One region of the Bacillus sp. N5-665 genome, then DNA from elsewhere that is predicted to be linked to it. Evidence: riboswitches for the same ligand, from Rfam matches in the RefSeq annotation. Region 1 holds a riboswitch; each other region holds the start of a gene.

Region 1 (5,845 bases):
ATCCAGCAAATATAATTGGGAAAATATGTCCACCGCGCCAACCTGTATTTAAACAAACGGCAGTAATACATAATTTTAAAACACCTGAAAGAAGTAGTACCCAGAAGGATAAGTGACTCCATTCAACGACTAAATCTTTTAATTGGTGTTCTCCTGAGAATAACGTGTACGGGAGAAAAGTTCCTGTAATTCCTAATAAAATACCACCGATAATTCCAAGTGATAGTTTGTATTCCCTGAAGGGATGGATTAATTTCTCTAATGTGAATTCAAATTTGAAATAAAAGAAACCAACTATAGCACCAATACTAGCAAGTGGTAGAAAGGCAATCCATTCATTAAGAGAAAGGGAACCTTCCCCAAAATTAACGATAAAGGATCCGCGATTATCGAATTTACTAAGTAATATATAAACGGAAAAGCCAGCGAAAGTGGTAGCTAAATATACAATTGCTTTTTTTCCTTTAGAAAATTCGTTAATTTGCTCACCCTCATTTTCATTTGGAGCTAAATAACCGAATAATGGCGCGTTAAAAATTACACTTAAAGTAGCGCCAATTCCAACCTCTGTTAGTTCATTCATTCCTTTTAAGGCAAATGTAAAGCGATCCCCTACCCATGTACAAAGTCCACCGATAATTCCAACAAGTGCTGCTTCGGGACCTAAGCTAGCTCCAAATATTAAAACGATAATCGCAGTTAAAGTAGCTTTATGTACAAAACGGTATTCAATTCTACCTGTTTTTTTATATTCACCCATCACTTCCGGCATAAGACGTGGATATGTGCCGAAGTATTTTTGGGTTAAACCAACGAGAATACCACCGATAGTTGTTACACAAATAGTGTAATACGGGGGAGAAGAGAAAATAGTAGGTAAGTATCCCCAAATAAAGTGAATGCCGATATTTATTGTAACTAAAAATAGCCAGACTGTAGCTCCTACTATAGAGCCTAAAAGAATGCCGTATAGGACGATTATATAGTGCATGTCCTTTGTGTTTGTCATGTGATACCTCCGTTATGTAAGTTTTAATGTCGAAAGGATTAAATATGCTACTGTGAAAGGAATATGTATAGTATCTTTTTGAGATGTTGGCTTATTCAATATATTGAGGTCTCGTGAGAATTTGAAATGTATACAGTTAAACTACTTACTTAATTTTATATAGTAATCGTGGGTTTTAAAAGGTCTTTTTCGAATGAATATGGAATATATTTCTTTTGTTATGCATGTCAAATTTTTTGTGTTTAATTTAGAACATTCAGAAAAACTGATTGACATTAGGAAATTATTGCTATAAAATCAACGGTAATTGCATAGTCTTATCAAGAAAAGGTGGAGGGACAGGCCCGATGAAACCTTGGCAACAGCCGTATAACGGAATTGTGCCAAATCCTGCAGGTAATAATCCTGAAAGATAAGAAAGAGCCTTTAGAGCGTGTTTTCAAACTGCTCCTTTCTTGTTTTCAGGAAAGGAGCAGTTTTTTTATTTTGTATAAAAGAAAGGAGAATGAGAGATGGGAGAATCATGGGGAAAAGGAACAATTTGTGTGCAAGGTGGCTATACACCAAAGAATGGTGAACCGCGTGTTTTGCCACTTTATCAAAGTACAACGTATAAATACGATACTTCAGATGATTTAGCAGCGCTATTTAATTTAGAGGCAGAAGGATATATATATACGCGTATTGGAAATCCTACTTTAGCTGCATTTGAGCAAAAGTTAGCGGATTTAGAGGGTGGTGTAGGAGCTGTTGCAACGGCTTCTGGGCAGGCTGCTATTATGCTTGCTGTTTTAAATATTTGTAGTAGCGGAGACCACTTGCTTTGTTCTTCCACAGTTTATGGCGGAACGTTTAATTTATTTGGAGTGAGTTTGCGTAAGCTTGGTATTGACGTTACGTTCTTTAATCCGAATTTAAGTGCTGATGAAATTGTGGCCCTTGCTAATGATAAGACGAAACTTGTTTATGCAGAATCGTTAGGAAATCCAGCGATGAACGTTTTAAATTTCAAAGAATTTTCAGATGCAGCGAAAGAGTTGGAAGTACCTTTTATTGTGGATAATACATTAGCAACTCCTTATTTATGCCAAGCATTTGAGCACGGAGCAAATATTATCGTTCATTCTACGACGAAATATATCGATGGTCATGCAAGTTCTTTAGGCGGCATTGTCATTGACGGAGGGAACTTCGATTGGACAAATGGGAAATATCCTGAACTTGTTGAACCGGATCCAAGTTATCACGGCGTAAGTTACGTTCAAAATTTTGGTGCAGCAGCTTATATTGTGAAGGCGCGTGTTCAATTATTAAGAGACTACGGAAACTGTATGAGCCCATTCAATGCGTATATTAGCAATATCGGCTTAGAAACGCTGCATTTAAGAATGGAGCGTCATAGTGAAAATGCTCTCGCAGTTGCTAAGTGGCTTGCTAACCATGAACGTATTGAATGGGTGAATTATCCGGGATTAGATAGCAATGAAAATTACTCGTTAGCACAAACGTATTTGAAAAAAGGTGCTAGTGGTGTTTTAACATTCGGCATTAAGGGCGGATTAGAAGCAGCGAAAGAATTTATCGCAAATGTAAAACTAGCAACTCTCGTAACGCATGTAGCGGATGCACGAACTTGCGTTATACATCCTGCTAGCACAACGCATAGACAATTAAGTGCTGAAGATCAGCGTCTAGCTGGCGTTACATCAGATTTAATTCGTTTATCGGTTGGTATAGAAGATGTTTATGATATTATTGCAGATTTAGAAGCAGCGCTAGTCGGAGGCAAAGAACATGCCGATCATAATTGATAAAGATTTACCAGCTCGCAAAGTGTTGCAGAAGGAAAATATTTTTGTAATGACGAAGGAGCGAGCAGAAACACAAGATATCCGGGCATTGAAAATTGCTATCTTAAATTTAATGCCTACAAAGCAAGAAACAGAAGCGCAATTACTTCGTTTAATTGGCAACACACCGTTGCAATTAGATGTTCACTTACTTCATATGGAATCACATTTGTCTCGCAATGTAGCGCAGGACCATTTAACGAGTTTCTATAAAACATTTCGTGATATTGAGAATGAGAAATTGGATGGACTTATTATTACAGGAGCACCAGTTGAAACTCTTTCTTTTGAAGAGGTAGATTATTGGGAAGAGCTTAAACGTATTATGGAGTATTCAAAAAAGAATGTAACATCTACGCTTCATATTTGCTGGGGGGCACAGGCTGGCTTGTATCATCATTATGGTGTTCCAAAGTATCCTCTTAAGGAAAAAATGTTCGGTGTATTTGAACATGAAGTCCGTGAGCAACATGTGAAATTGTTACAAGGGTTCGATGAATTGTTTTTTGCCCCGCATTCTCGTCATACAGAAGTACGAGAGAGTGATATTAGAGAGGTGACAGACTTAACATTATTAGCAAATTCTGAGGAAGCGGGTGTTCACCTTGTCATTGGGCAAGAAGGAAGGCAAGTGTTTGCGCTCGGGCATAGTGAATATAGTTGTGATACGTTAAAGCAAGAATACGAACGGGACCGCCAAAAAGGGTTAAATATTGATGTACCAAAAAATTATTTTAAGCATAATAATCCAAATGAGAAACCACTTGTAAGGTGGAGAAGCCATGGGAATCTATTATTCTCTAATTGGCTGAATTATTACGTGTATCAAGAAACCCCTTATGTATTATAAAAAAAGATTGTGTAACACGTGGCAACGTTTTCTTTGTAAAGATTAACTTATATTTTTCCGAATCTTCAAAAAACATTGTTTTTCAGATTTTTTACTCATATAATTTCATCTAAACACAATTTTTGAGGGGTGGACAGGATTATGAAAGAAATTCAAATTGGTTTATTAGGTCTTGGGACAGTTGGTAGCGGTGTAGTTCGTATCATTACAGATCATCAAGAGCGACTTATCCACCAAGTAGGTTGTCCTGTAAAAGTAACTAAAGTATTAGTACAAAATATTGAAAAAGAGAGAGAAGTAGAGGTACCTTCTACTCTATTAACAAAAGATGCAAATGAAATTTTAGATAATCCAAATATTGACGTCGTCATCGAAGTGATGGGTGGTATTGATGATGCAAAAGCATATATTTTGCAAGCCTTACAGAGCGGGAAGCATGTTGTGACTGCCAATAAAGATTTAATGGCGTTACACGGGGCGGAACTGTTAGCGGTAGCAAAAGATAATAAAGCAGATTTATTTTATGAAGCAAGTGTAGCTGGAGGGATTCCGATTTTACGAAGTATCGTAGAAGGACTTTCTTCAGATCTTATTACGAAAGTAATGGGAATTGTAAATGGAACGACAAATTTTATTTTGACGAAAATGTCAGATGAAGGGAGAGCATATAACGACGTGTTAAAAGAAGCCCAACAACTTGGATTTGCAGAAGCAGATCCAACATCAGATGTGGAAGGTTTAGATGCAGCGAGAAAAATGACGATTTTGGCTACCCTTGGTTTTTCTACAAATGTAGAGCTTGGAGATGTGAAGGTAAAAGGGATTACTTCTATTACAGAAGAAGATATTGAATACAGTAAGAGTTTAGGATACACGATTAAATTAATCGGTCTTGCGAAGCGAGATGGTGAAAAATTAGAGGTAACAGTTGAACCGACACTTCTTCCAAATACACATCCTCTTGCGGCCGTGCAAAACGAATATAACGCTGTATATGTGTATGGTGAAGCGGTCGGAGAAACGATGTTTTATGGGCCAGGTGCAGGAAGTTTACCGACAGCAACAGCTGTTGTTTCAGATTTAGTAGCTGTAATGCAAAATATTCGATTAGGTGTAAACGGAAATAGTGCGGTATCCCCGCAGTATAAAAAAGTATTAAAAGAGCCAGACGAAATTGTTGTGAAGAAATTTTTAAGACTTCATGTAAAAGATGAAATTGGTGTATTTGCAAAAATTACTTCATTATTCTCTGAGCGCGGCGTTAGCTTTGAAAAGATTATTCAAATGCCGCTTGAAGAGAAAGGGAAGGCTGAAATTGTAATCGTGACGCATCGTGCGTCTCTTGCTGATTATGATTATATTCTACATACGTTGCAAGGGTATGAAGAAATAGATTGTTTGAAAGCAAACTATCGAATTGAAGGGGATGCTAAGTAGCGTCCCTTATCATAAAACAGAAAGAGCCTGTTAAGCAGCTTGCTTAACAGGCTCTTTTCTATTTAAAATCTTCGTACCAATTTGAATAAATGCTTGGATAATCCAGCCTGTTGTAAAGGATAAGATGATTGTTCCAAAATAGATAGGTCCATCTAATAGGAAGCTTAATGTTAAAAATAAAAACGCTAACGAAATTTCTGTTCTTCTAAATGTCCATTTCTTTTTCTCAGCAACGGTTAAAACGAAAGCTTCTTGAGGTGCTGCGCAAAGGTTTGTAGAGACGTAAAGACCAATCCCAGCTCCAACGAATAGATTTCCGCAAATAAGTGTTATATATTTTGGAAGAGAACGGATAGCGTCCATAATAGTTGGAATGGAACCAATCCAATCAACAAAAAGAGAAATAAGAACCATCGTTACAATTGTACCGATCGTAATTTGTTTTTTATTCCAAAAGAGTACGATAAGGGTAAAAGCAAAGTTAATCATGAAAATCCAAAAACCGATACTTATCCCGAAATTTTGATATAGTGCAATAAAGAAGGAATCATAAGGGCTAAGTCCAAAGGAAGTAATTGTCGTCATCATATTAATACCGATGGCGAGAGTGAGTAGACCGCCAATGAAAAATATATATTCTAATTTGAATCGAAGCATAGTTGTATATCCTTTCAAAATGTATTTGCTAGGAAAGGATAT
Region 2 (5,845 bases), 400 kb from region 1:
TATACACCAATTGGCTCTAAATGAATTTTCCCTGCTATTTCAAAATCATATTTTTTATCTTTAATTTCTTTTTCTAAATATGGAATGTGCTGGAAGTAGTTTGCATCTAAATCCTTATCCGCTAACGATTTATTTGGTAATACGTAGTCTTGGAATTTTTTAATTTCTAATTCAATTCCTTTTTTCTCTAATAAAGGTTTAGCCTTTTCTAAAATTTCAGCGTGCGGTACGTTAGAAGCCCCCACAACTAGTTTTTTTTCATCTTTATCTTTCCCGCCACAAGCAGCTAACCCAAAAATTGAAGTTGAAATAAGTGCTGTAAGTAATAATTTTTTCATTTAAAACATCCTCCCGTTTTTTATTATCGTTTATCTATTCGAGTCGTTAAACTATCACCAATCCACTGAATGAAAAATACAACTAGTAATACACAAATTGTCGCAACGATTGTTACATCGTTATTTCCTCGCTGGAATCCTTCTAAATAAGCAAGTGTTCCAAGGCCACCAGCACCAACAACTCCCGCCATCGCTGTATAGCCTACTAAAGCAATTGTCGTAACAGTAATACCAGATACTAATGCTGGTAACGATTCTGGAATTAACACTTTCAAAATAATTGTGCTTGTTTTTGCTCCCATTGCTTTCGAAGCTTCAATTACACCTTTATCAATTTCACGAAGCGCAATTTCAACCATTCTCGCGTAAAATGGTGCCGCTCCAATAATTAAAGCTGGAAGTGCTGCACTCGCTCCAAGAATTGTTCCAAGCAGAATCTTTGTGAATGGGATTAATAAAATGATTAAAATGATGAACGGTATCGAGCGGAAAATGTTTACGAACGCTCCAATCCCCGTGTTAACCGCTTTGTTTTCCCATAAATTATCTTTCGCTGTCATAAAGAGTAACAATCCTAAAATTAGTCCTAATACAAATGTGGCAAGAGCTGCGATTGCCGTCATATATAACGTTTCACCAGTTGCTTCTAACATTTGATTCCAATCAACATTTGCGATTAACTTATCCATGTGCAATCACCTCCAGCTCTACTTGATCTTGATGTATTCCCTCTATTGCTTGTTGAATCGCTGTTTCCTCACCATTTAAATGAACAACTAAACTACCGTAAGAGCCGTTATTCGTTTGTGCTATATTTCCTTGCAAAATGCTAACTTCTATATCACTGCGTTGCATTAATCTTTGAAGTACTGGTCTTTCTACAGCTTCACCGATAAACTGCAAACGAACTACTTTACCATCTGGATACTTTTCAATTAAACTTTCAATCGTTTCATTTGTATCTTCAGAATCCGTTAACTGCTGTACGAAGCGTTTTGTAATGTCTTTCTGCGGATTGCGGAATACATCAAGTACTGGACCCGTTTCTACAATTTTTCCTTTCTCCATTACCGCCACTCGATTACAAATCTTTCGAATCACGTGCATCTCGTGTGTAATGAGTACAATTGTTAAACCGAGACGCTTATTAATATCTAATAATAAATCTAAAATTTGATCTGTCGTTTCTGGATCAAGAGCTGACGTTGCTTCATCACATAAAAGCACTTGTGGGTTGTTAGCTAATGCTCTTGCAATCCCAACACGTTGCTTTTGTCCTCCGCTTAACTGAGATGGATACGCGTCCCCTCTTCCTTCTAATCCAACAAGATGAATTAACTCGTCGACGCGTTTTCTTCTCTTCGCCTTATCGACACCTGCAATTTCAAGTGGGAACTCGATATTTTCGCGTACAGTTCGTGACCAAAGTAAATTGAAGTGCTGAAAAATCATTCCAATTTCTTGCCTTGCCTTACGAAGTTCACTCCCTGTAATTGCTGAAATCACACGATTTGCAATTGTAATTTGGCCAGAAGTTGGTTTCTCTAACTGATTGAATAATCTGATTAAAGAACTTTTCCCAGCGCCACTATATCCGATAACACCAAATATTTCACCTTTGTCTATTTTTAAATTGGCATTATCTACAGCAGTGACATCACCGCTTTTTGCTTTATATATTTTCTTTACATTTTCTAACAAGATCATGATGTTCACCCCTTTTTTTGTTTAAAAAGCGTAAGCGGCTCGTTTAGAACAAGAGGACGCCCGAATCCCTGACGTAGAGGCGCTTTTTGCCTCATAGGAAGGGATGAAACGACCGACTGTTCTAGCCGCTGAAGCTAGATTTTTGGTCGACTCCGCAATTTTTTATGTTTAATGCGTGTAGTCCACCGTTATCACTACTTTTATTATTTGAATGTCCTCCACATTCAAACAATAAAAAAACCTTTCCGCTTTAGAGAAGCAGAAAGGTTTATATGCGTATATAACAACATTATCCCTCTCTCTCATCTCTCAAAGCATTTGCTTTGCAGGAATTGGCACCATTTCAACATAAGTTGACGGTTGCCGGGCTTCACAGGGCACAGTCCCTCCACCTCTCTTGATAAGAGAAATCAGATTACATTTTCGTCTGATTTGTAATTTATGAAATTGTCTATATTTTATGAATTGAATTGTATCAATATCCATACGCCATGTCAACAGAAATTTTCGTAAAAAAAGAAACTTCAGACTTTTAAGCACCCACTGACATCGGTTTACATATATGAAACATCGATTCGACTAATAGCATCGTTCGATACGTTCCTGAATATTGTACACGTCCATCGTTCATTAACATTTGCAACCTTACATTGCCGTTCACCAATTGTTTTACATCTTCCTCATCTAAACAAACGATTTGCTCTGTTCCTCGTTCCTCATGTAGCAGCTCTATATAATCTCTTGAAATTTGTAGCGAACAACTTTCATCTCCAAAGCGGAAATTAACAGTTTTTTCTCCTTGTCTTAAAAGCGGCTCTAAATGATATTGACCATTAGCGTAATTTACAAATGATTGCAGCAAAGAATATAATTTCACCCTAAATCACATCCTTCATATCACTTTCTATTACACATACCATTCCCTCTCACTAAAGAGCAATCCTGTTACTTTCGCTCGACAAATACTGTAACCCCCCTGCATCTCGACATATTTCCCGAGAAATATGTCGAGGCGGCAAAAACTTTGCCGCCTACTTTAATTCCGTATATAAATATTCAACCGAATGAAATGCATATATCTTCTTCATGAGTGTCCCATTTTCAAAAACAAGTAAACACGGTACACTTTCGATTCCATACTCTTTCGCTAAATGCGGAGCATAATTTAAATCTAACATTCCAATTTTCAAGTCTTCAATTGTCATCTCAACGACTGTTAACATCTTTTTTGCTAATTGGCATGTTCCACACATTGGAGTATATACATATAACACTGTTTTTTCTTCGTTCTCTATTAGGGCTGTAGCTTCGGCTCCTGTCCAATCAATCACTTCTATCATTCCTTACCGTAAATATTCTGTATAAACGTCAATGTCAGCTCCCCATAATACATTTGCTAAGTGTGAAGATGGCGCAGTTGCCACTTCTCGGTACGAGCGATCAATATAAATATGCTCTGCTTGCGGAAATTCTTTTCGAAACTGTTTCCTTAACTTTTCTCCAGCATCATCAGCATCCACTAGTACATACACTTCCTTATCAAAAAACTGATCAATGAGCTCATCCATTTTCGACAAACCAATTGTACCATTTGTACAAACAATTTCCACCGGTTCACGAATAATAGATTCAATCTTTCTTCTATCTGATTTACCTTCTACAATAATGACTTTTTCCACATAAATCATATGTCATCACCCGATCACCATATACTATACAACCTTTAACTTAGTATATAGTATATTCGTTATTTTCATGTTGTTTCCTGTTTATTTTTGCAAAAGAAAAGCGCAAGCAGCTCGTTCAGAACAGGAGGGCATTGGAACTCCTGAACTAGAGGCGCTTTTTGCCTCACAGGAAGAAGCGAAGCCACCGAACAATCTAGCCGCTGGAGCTGGATCATAAAGAAAAGCGCAAGCAGCTCGTTCAGATTGTGAGGGGGATGGAGCTTCTGACGTAAAGGCGCTTTTTGCCTTACAGGAAGAAGCGAAGCCACCGAACAATCTAGCCGCTGGAGCTGGATCATAAAGAAAAGCGCAAGCAGCTCGTTCAGATCGTGAGGGGGATGGAGCTTCTGACGTAAAGGCGCTTTTTGCCTTACAGGAAGAAGCGAAGCCACCGAACAATCTAGCCGCTGGAGCTGGATCATAAAGAAAAGCGCAAGCAGCTCGTTCAGATTGTGAGGGGGATGGAGCTTCTGACGTAAAGGCGCTTTTTGCCTTACAGGAAGAAGCGAAGCCACCGAACAATCTAGCCGCTGGAGCTGGATCATAAAGAAAAGCGCAAGCAGCTCGTTCAGATTGTGAGGGGGATGGAGCTTCTGACGTAAAGGCGCTTTTTGCCTTACAGGAAGAAGCGAAGCCACCGAACAATCTAGCTGCTGGAGCTGGATCATAAAGAAAAGCGCAAGCAGCTCGTTCAGATTGTGAGGGGGATGGAGCTTCTGACGTAAAGGCGCTTTTTGCCTTACAGGAAGAAGCGAAGCCACCGAACAATCTAGCTGCTGGAGCTGGATCATAAAGAAAAGCGCAAGCAGCTCGTTCAGATTGTGAGGGGGATGGAGCTTCTGACGTAAAGGCGCTTTTTGCCTTACAGGAAGAAGCGAAGCCACCGAACAATCTAGCTGCTGGAGCTGGATCATAAAGAAAAGCGGCACCGACTGTTTAGCCCTGTTGGCTAAGGTTCTTTCGTACAGAAGACGCTTTTTTGTCTTCTCGTGCGGAAGGTTCTTAGACATGAAGGGCTAGGAGGTGGAGCTGGACAAAGAAAAGCGCAAGCGGCTCGTTCAGATTACGAAGCCACATGAAACCTTACCGAAAAACATTCATTCCCATAATAGCTTATTCATTTGCACTCGATTTTAAATGTATTATGTAACACAAAATAAAAAAGGACAGCACAAAGGCTGTCCTTTAGTCGACTATAATTAGTCTTGGTTTGTCATTTCTGCATATTTTTCTGCAGTTAATAACTTCTCAACTTGGCTTGCATCAGAAAGTTCAACTTTAACCATCCATGCACCCTCGTATGGAGATTCGTTAACAAGTTCTGGTTGGTCACTTAATTCTTCGTTTACTGCTACAACTTTACCGCTTACAGGTGCGTATAACTCAGAAACTGTTTTAACAGATTCTACGCTTCCGAATGGCTCGTCAGCTTCGATTGTTGCACCTACTTCAGGAAGTTCAACGAATACGATATCGCCTAGCTCACCTTGTGCAAAGTGAGTAATACCGATAACAACTTCATTACCTTCAGTTTTTACCCATTCGTGTTCTTCAGAGTAACGTAAATTATTTGGAATGCTCATGACTGTACCTCCAGTGAATGTATTAATTATGTAAAAATACCTTATTGGTACTTTTTCCACACACTTTCAAACTGCTCTTCGTTAAAACCAAGTGTTACATTCGTTCCATTTGTTACGATTGGACGTTTAATCAACATGCCATCAGATGCTAAAAGTTCGTACATTTCGTCTTCACTTGCATCCTTTAACTTATCTTTCAGACCAAGTTCGCGGTAACGCATTCCACTTGTATTAAAGAATTTTTTTAATGGTAATTCACTTTTTTCATGTAAATTACGTAAATCTTCTTTTGATGGTGGATTTTCAACAATATGAATCATCTCATATGCTACATCGTTTGCCTCAAACCATTTCTTTGCTTTTTGACATGTGCCACACTTTGGATATGAATAAAATGTTACTGTCATAAATTCACCTACTTTTTTACTAACCTTTACCTTTATCATATAGAAAACGTTTTATTATTTCAAACGATTATTCGCTAAACTTT
Region 3 (5,845 bases), 2.7 Mb from region 1:
TAAAAATGAAGTAGAGAAGAAAGAAAATGCGACCGTAAGTCTTTCTGTCCCGCGCGGAAAAATATTTGATAGAGAAGGCAATCCAGTAGTTGATAATAGATCTTTACGTACAATTACATATACAAAGATGAAAGGTGTAAAATCAGAAGATATATTAAAAACCGCAAGACAACTTGTAGACATAATTGAAATGCCGCAAGAAGATATAGCTAAGTTAACTGAGACAGATAAGAAAGATTTTTGGATGCAATTAAATCCGAAACTGGCTGAAAATCTAGTATCGAAAAAAGAAATAGATATATTTAGAGAGAAGGAAATTAGTGGCAAGAAGCTAGATAAAAAAATAGAAGAGTTAAAAAGAAAACGGGTTACAGATAAAAATCTTCAGGAATTAACAGATAAAGATATAAAGGTGTTAGCTATTAAAAGTAAGATGACTTCTGGTTATCAAATGGCTCCTCAAATTATAAAAAAAGATGTTAGTGAAAAGGAATTTACTATAATTAGTGAAGGTTTAGCGAATCTCCCAGGTGTAGACGTATCGGTTGATTGGGAGAGAGTGTATGTAAATGATGGATTATTCCGATCTGTTCTTGGAAATGTTTCTAATTCCGATGAAGGATTACCAAGTGAACGATTAGATTACTACTTGGTACGTGATTATAGCCGAAATGATAGAGTTGGAAAAAGTTATATCGAGCAGCAATATGAAGATGTACTTCATGGTACAAAAAAAGAAGTAAGAAGCGTTGCAGATAAACAAGGTAATACAATTAGAACGGAAACCGTTTCTGAGGGAAAGAGCGGTAAGAATTTAACTTTAACAATAGATATGGAATTACAGAAGAAAGTAGAAGAAAGTATTGAAAAAATATTAAAGGCATATAAAGGGTCAGAATCAATGTTGGACCGTGCTTTCGTTGTGATGATGAATCCGAAAAACGGACAAGTATTATCCATGGCTGGGAAAAGACTTGTAGAAAAAGACGGAAAAACAGAAGTTGAAGACTATGCATTAGGCACAATGACTAGTTCTTATGAGCTTGGATCAACAGTTAAAGGTGCGACAGTTTTAACTGGATTTGAAACGAAAGCTATAACACCAGGTACTTATTTTTATGATGCACCTATGAAGTTTAAAGGAACAAAGGAAAAAAAGTCTTGGAAAGAGTTTGGAAATATTGATGATTTAAGAGCGTTACAAGTCTCTTCAAACGTTTATATGTTTAATACAGCATTAAAAATTGCAGGTGTAGATTATGTGAAAAATAGTTCATTAAATATTAAACAGGAGTACTTTGATAAAATGAGGTATTATTTCAGGCAATTTGGATTAGGTGTTCCAACGGGCATCGATTTACCGAATGAAACAGCTGGACAAATTGGTAAAAAAGATAATCAACCTGGTTTCTTACTAGACTACTCAATTGGCCAGTATGACACCTATACGCCACTTCAGCTTGTACAGTATATTTCAACAATCGCAAACGGTGGATATCGAATGAAGCCACAAATTGTTCAAGAGGTAAGAGAGCAAACGTCGCAAAAAGATGAGATTGGTAAAGTGGTGCATTCAGTAGAACCAATCGTTTTAAATAAGATAGATATGAAAGAGGAATATATAAATCAAGTAAAAGAAGGATTTAGAAGGGTATTCCAAGAAGGTGATGGAACAGGAGTAAGGGCGTTCCAAAAAGCATCTTATAAGCCAGCAGGTAAAACAGGGACAGCACAGACTGTATACGGTGGAGAAAGTGATATAGGAAGAAATGAAAAAGGTGAGCGAAGAGAATGTTATAACTTAACGTTAGCAGGATATGCGCCGTATGATAATCCTGAAGTAGCATTCTCTGTAGTTGTGCCGTGGGTTATTAATGATAAATCTGGTATTAACTCTGATATTGGAAAAGAAGTTTTAGATGCTTATTTTGAATTAAAAAATAAGCGATTGACTGGAGAAACTACAAAAATAGATAGCTCTCAAGAAGATTAAAACATATGAAATGTTATAGAAACTAGAGTCTTCTTATTTAGAAATAGATTCAAAATGGATGATAGAGAAGGATGAAATCATTCTATCAACTATGCACACTTTATAAAATAAATCATATATTGATAGCATAGGACAAGCTGAAAAGCTTATTCTAACCTCACAGAACACTCCTTATCACGGTTAGGTATCTACTTATGTAGATGCCTTTTTTAATTTATTAACTGACAATTATTTATCAATATAAAGTAGTAAGTATATTAGGACTATTAGGGGAAGATTGACGGTAATAATTACAGTATGATTAATAAGAGTATTGAAATGTAAGGAGTGAGAAATAAGTGCTAAATATTTTAGTGGTTAATTTTCCAGCAGAGGGACATGTAAATCCTACATTACGTTTAGTCAAAGCTTTTACTGAACGGGGTGATCACGTACATTATATTACAACAGAACACTTTAAAAGCAGAATTGAAGATTTGGGAGCCACTGTATATACTCATCCAGATTTATTAAAGGAGATTTCCATTGATACTGAAACCTCATATGGGCTGAATTCTTTCTTTCATGTACATGTTCAAACTTCTTTATATATATTAGAAATTACAAAACAATTATGTGAGAGCATCAATTTTGATTTCGTAATTTACGATATATTTGGTGCTGGAGATTTAGTAAAGGAGTATTTACAAATTCCAGGCGTACTTTCTTCTCCTATATTTTTAATTCCCCCAGAGTTTTTGGAGACTTTACCTTTTCATCCAAATGCAGAAATACAATTCCGACCCGATGAACTTTCTAAAAAGTTACTATATCAAATGGAACATGAATTTGGAGTAAAGCCCAAAAATAATCTTCAATTTATGCATAATAAGGGAGATATTTCACTCGTGTACACAAGTCGTTATTTTCAACCTAATAGCGATTCATTCGGAGAAAATAACATTTTTATTGGGCCTAGTATTTCAAATCGTAAAACAAATGTAGAGTTTCCATTTGAATTGCTTAAAGATAAGAAAGTTATTTATATTTCAATGGGGACACTACTTGAAGGACTCGAACCATTCTTTAATACTTGTATTGATACTTTCTCAGATTTTGAAGGGATAGTCGTAATGGCAATTGGTGATCGAAATGATCGTTCTAAAATTAAAAAAGCGCCAGACCATTTTATAATTGCTTCATACGTACCCCAATCAGAAATATTAAGTGAAGCAGATGTTTTCATTACACATGGTGGTATGAATAGCGTTCACGATGCCATTTATTTTAATGTCCCATTTGTTATAATTCCACACGATAAAGACCAGCCAATGATAGCACAAAGATTAACTGAACTTGAAGCAGCACATCGATTATTGAAAGAGCATGTTAATGTGCAAACTTTAAATGAAGCGGTAACAGACGTTCTTTCAAATGAAAAGTATAAACATGGTATACGAAAACTGAATGATAGTTTTTTAGAATGTGTTGGTACTAAAGAAGCAATTACAGTTATAAAATCTCTTTTAAATAAATAGTGTGGACAATATAAAAACATAGAGGATTAACCGTTATGCTTTTATATTATTATCCTGCAAACTGCACAGCAGTATTTGCATGTAAAAAAGCGGTATCAAAAACAGGTACAGTAAGGTCGTTTTGGGAAATGAGCAATGGTATTTCAGTGCAGCCTAGCAATATACCTTCTGCGCCGTTTTGAATTAATGAGTTTGTAATTTGTAAAAGTTTTTCTTTTGATGTTTCTGAAATAATTCCTTTACTTAATTCATTTAAAATAACATGATGAATAAAATTTCTTTCCTCTTCATTTGGGATGATCGTCTCAATATTAAAATTTGTTAGACGTGATTTATAGAAGTCTTGTTCCATCGTTTGTTTCGTACCCAATAGTCCGATACGCTTTATATTCTGTTCTACCATTTCTTTAGCACTTACATCACCAATGTGAAGTAGTGGAATAGATATTGCATTTTCTACTTCTTCAGCAAATAAATGGACCGTATTGGAACACATTAATAAACAATCAGCTCCGGATTTTTCAACCTTTTTTGCAACTGTGACTAATTCGTTTTTCACTTCTTCATATTGATGATTTTGTAATAAAGTAGTTACTTCACCAAAGTCCATGCTATATAAAACAAGCTTTGCATTTTGATCATATTGAGAGAGTGTAAGTGTATTAATATGTTTATAGTATAACGATGTAGATTCCCAACTTAGTCCACCAATTAAACCGATTACTTTCATCGTACATTCCTCCCGTAACTATTTTGAATTCATTATTTCACAATTCCGATAAGAATACAATGGTTTAAACGTACCGTTAAACAAAAAATAAAAATAATTAGAAAAGTGTTGAAATTTATACTTATTAGTGCCATAATACGAATTACAAATTAATACTTATCCAGAGAGGTGGAGGGAACGGCCCTATGAAACCTCAGCAACCCCTATATAAATTTATAGGAAGGTGCTAATTCCGCAGAGGACACGATGTGTTTTTTGGAAGATAAGAGGATTCTTGAACGTGAAGAAAATGACCTCTTATGTAAGGGGTCATTTTTTGTTGTATAGAAAGGGAGTGTCGATGCATAATTCATTTTCAAAATAAATATAGAGTAATAAAAGTTGACTAATATGGGAGGGGAATTGTAATGAACAAATTATCAACAAAGTTAGTAGTAGCAATCGGAATTGGAGCAGCATTATACGGGATATTAGGACTTTGGGGATTTTCTATTGCACCAAATACATTTATTAAACCTGCATTAGCTATTTTAACCGTTTTTGGAGCGTTATTTGGTCCAGTAGCAGGACTTTTAATAGGACTTATCGGTCATACAGTAACAGATACAATCGCTGGATGGGGTATTTGGTGGGGTTGGGTTATAAGTTCAGGCATTATCGGCTTTGCAATGGGACTCATTCAAAAAAGAGTTAGCTTTAGTGTGAAAAACGGTATGTATAATAAGCGGGATATTTCTTATTTAGCCATTACTGGGTTAATTGGTATTGTCATTGCTATTATATTTGCTGGGGCATTCGATGTTATTGTGATGGGAGAACCATTTGACAAAATTGTTATACAAGTATTAGGAGCAACAATTGCTGATGTTATTGTATTTCTAGTTCTTGGATTGCCAATTACAATAGGTCTAGCTAAATCTAATAAGAAACATACACATTTAAAAATTGAAAAGTAGGGATGTTAACATGCAACCAATTATTTCTTTTGAACAATTCAGCTTTCAATATGAACATGCTGCGCAGCCTACTGTAAAAGACATTACATTTCATATATACCCTGGAGAAAAAGTACTAATTGCTGGACGAAGTGGTTCAGGGAAGTCAACTTTAGCTCATTGTATCAATGGGCTAATCCCCTTTTCTTATGGGGGGATTAGTACTGGTAATATTTTAATTGCCGGCAAAGATCCGAGGAAAGGCAGTGTTTTTGAACAGAGTAAACAGGTAGGAACAATTTTGCAAGATCAAGATGCTCAATTTATTGGTCTTACAGTAGAAGAAGATGTAGCTTTTTATTTAGAAAATGAATGTGTAAATCAAAATGAAATGAAAAAAATTGTTTCAGACTCATTAAAAAAGGTAAAGATGCATTCTTTTCATAAACAAAGTCCACATGAATTATCAGGAGGTCAAAAACAAACCGTTTCTCTAGCAGGGTTGTTAACAACGAATGCTGATATATTATTATTTGATGAACCTTTAGCGAATTTAGATCCTGTCAGTAGCTTACATACAATAGAACTTATTAAAGATATACATAAACAATATAATAAAACAATTGTAATTATTGAACATCGAATAGAAGAAATGTTAAATCTGGATTTA

The links. A riboswitch is a leader RNA that binds a small molecule or an ion and turns the genes downstream of it on or off. The one in region 1 is predicted to bind S-adenosylmethionine.
Region 2: it holds a riboswitch for S-adenosylmethionine, as region 1 does, so the genes downstream of both, MNO09_RS04705 (methionine ABC transporter ATP-binding protein) here and MNO09_RS02700 (bifunctional O-acetylhomoserine aminocarboxypropyltransferase/cysteine synthase) in region 1, are expected to answer to the same signal.
Region 3: it holds a riboswitch for S-adenosylmethionine, as region 1 does, so the genes downstream of both, MNO09_RS17345 (ECF-type riboflavin transporter substrate-binding protein) here and MNO09_RS02700 (bifunctional O-acetylhomoserine aminocarboxypropyltransferase/cysteine synthase) in region 1, are expected to answer to the same signal.

Annotation. Positions count from the first base shown of each region.
Region 1 is NZ_CP093325.1:88,069-93,913, forward strand. It holds gene MNO09_RS02695 (chloride channel protein) at 1-1,009, opposite strand, end outside; SAM riboswitch class I at 1,324-1,428, shown strand; gene MNO09_RS02700 (bifunctional O-acetylhomoserine aminocarboxypropyltransferase/cysteine synthase) at 1,522-2,820, shown strand; gene metA (homoserine O-acetyltransferase MetA) at 2,804-3,709, shown strand; gene MNO09_RS02710 (homoserine dehydrogenase) at 3,851-5,146, shown strand; gene MNO09_RS02715 (YczE/YyaS/YitT family protein) at 5,177-5,803, opposite strand.
Region 2 is NZ_CP093325.1:491,165-497,009, reverse strand. It holds gene metQ (methionine ABC transporter substrate-binding lipoprotein MetQ) at 1-338, opposite strand, end outside; gene MNO09_RS04710 (methionine ABC transporter permease) at 362-1,027, opposite strand; gene MNO09_RS04705 (methionine ABC transporter ATP-binding protein) at 1,020-2,045, opposite strand; SAM riboswitch class I at 2,345-2,452, opposite strand; gene MNO09_RS04700 (hypothetical protein) at 2,578-2,922, opposite strand; gene MNO09_RS04695 (thioredoxin family protein) at 3,077-3,385, opposite strand; gene MNO09_RS04690 (toprim domain-containing protein) at 3,389-3,733, opposite strand; gene MNO09_RS04685 (hypothetical protein) at 3,815-4,663, opposite strand; gene gcvH (glycine cleavage system protein GcvH) at 4,972-5,355, opposite strand; gene MNO09_RS04675 (arsenate reductase family protein) at 5,397-5,762, opposite strand.
Region 3 is NZ_CP093325.1:2,864,496-2,870,340, reverse strand. It holds gene MNO09_RS17360 (peptidoglycan D,D-transpeptidase FtsI family protein) at 1-1,993, shown strand, start outside; gene MNO09_RS17355 (macrolide family glycosyltransferase) at 2,332-3,510, shown strand; gene MNO09_RS17350 (aspartate/glutamate racemase family protein) at 3,560-4,240, opposite strand; SAM riboswitch class I at 4,394-4,509, shown strand; gene MNO09_RS17345 (ECF-type riboflavin transporter substrate-binding protein) at 4,648-5,196, shown strand; gene MNO09_RS17340 (ABC transporter ATP-binding protein) at 5,207-5,845, shown strand, end outside.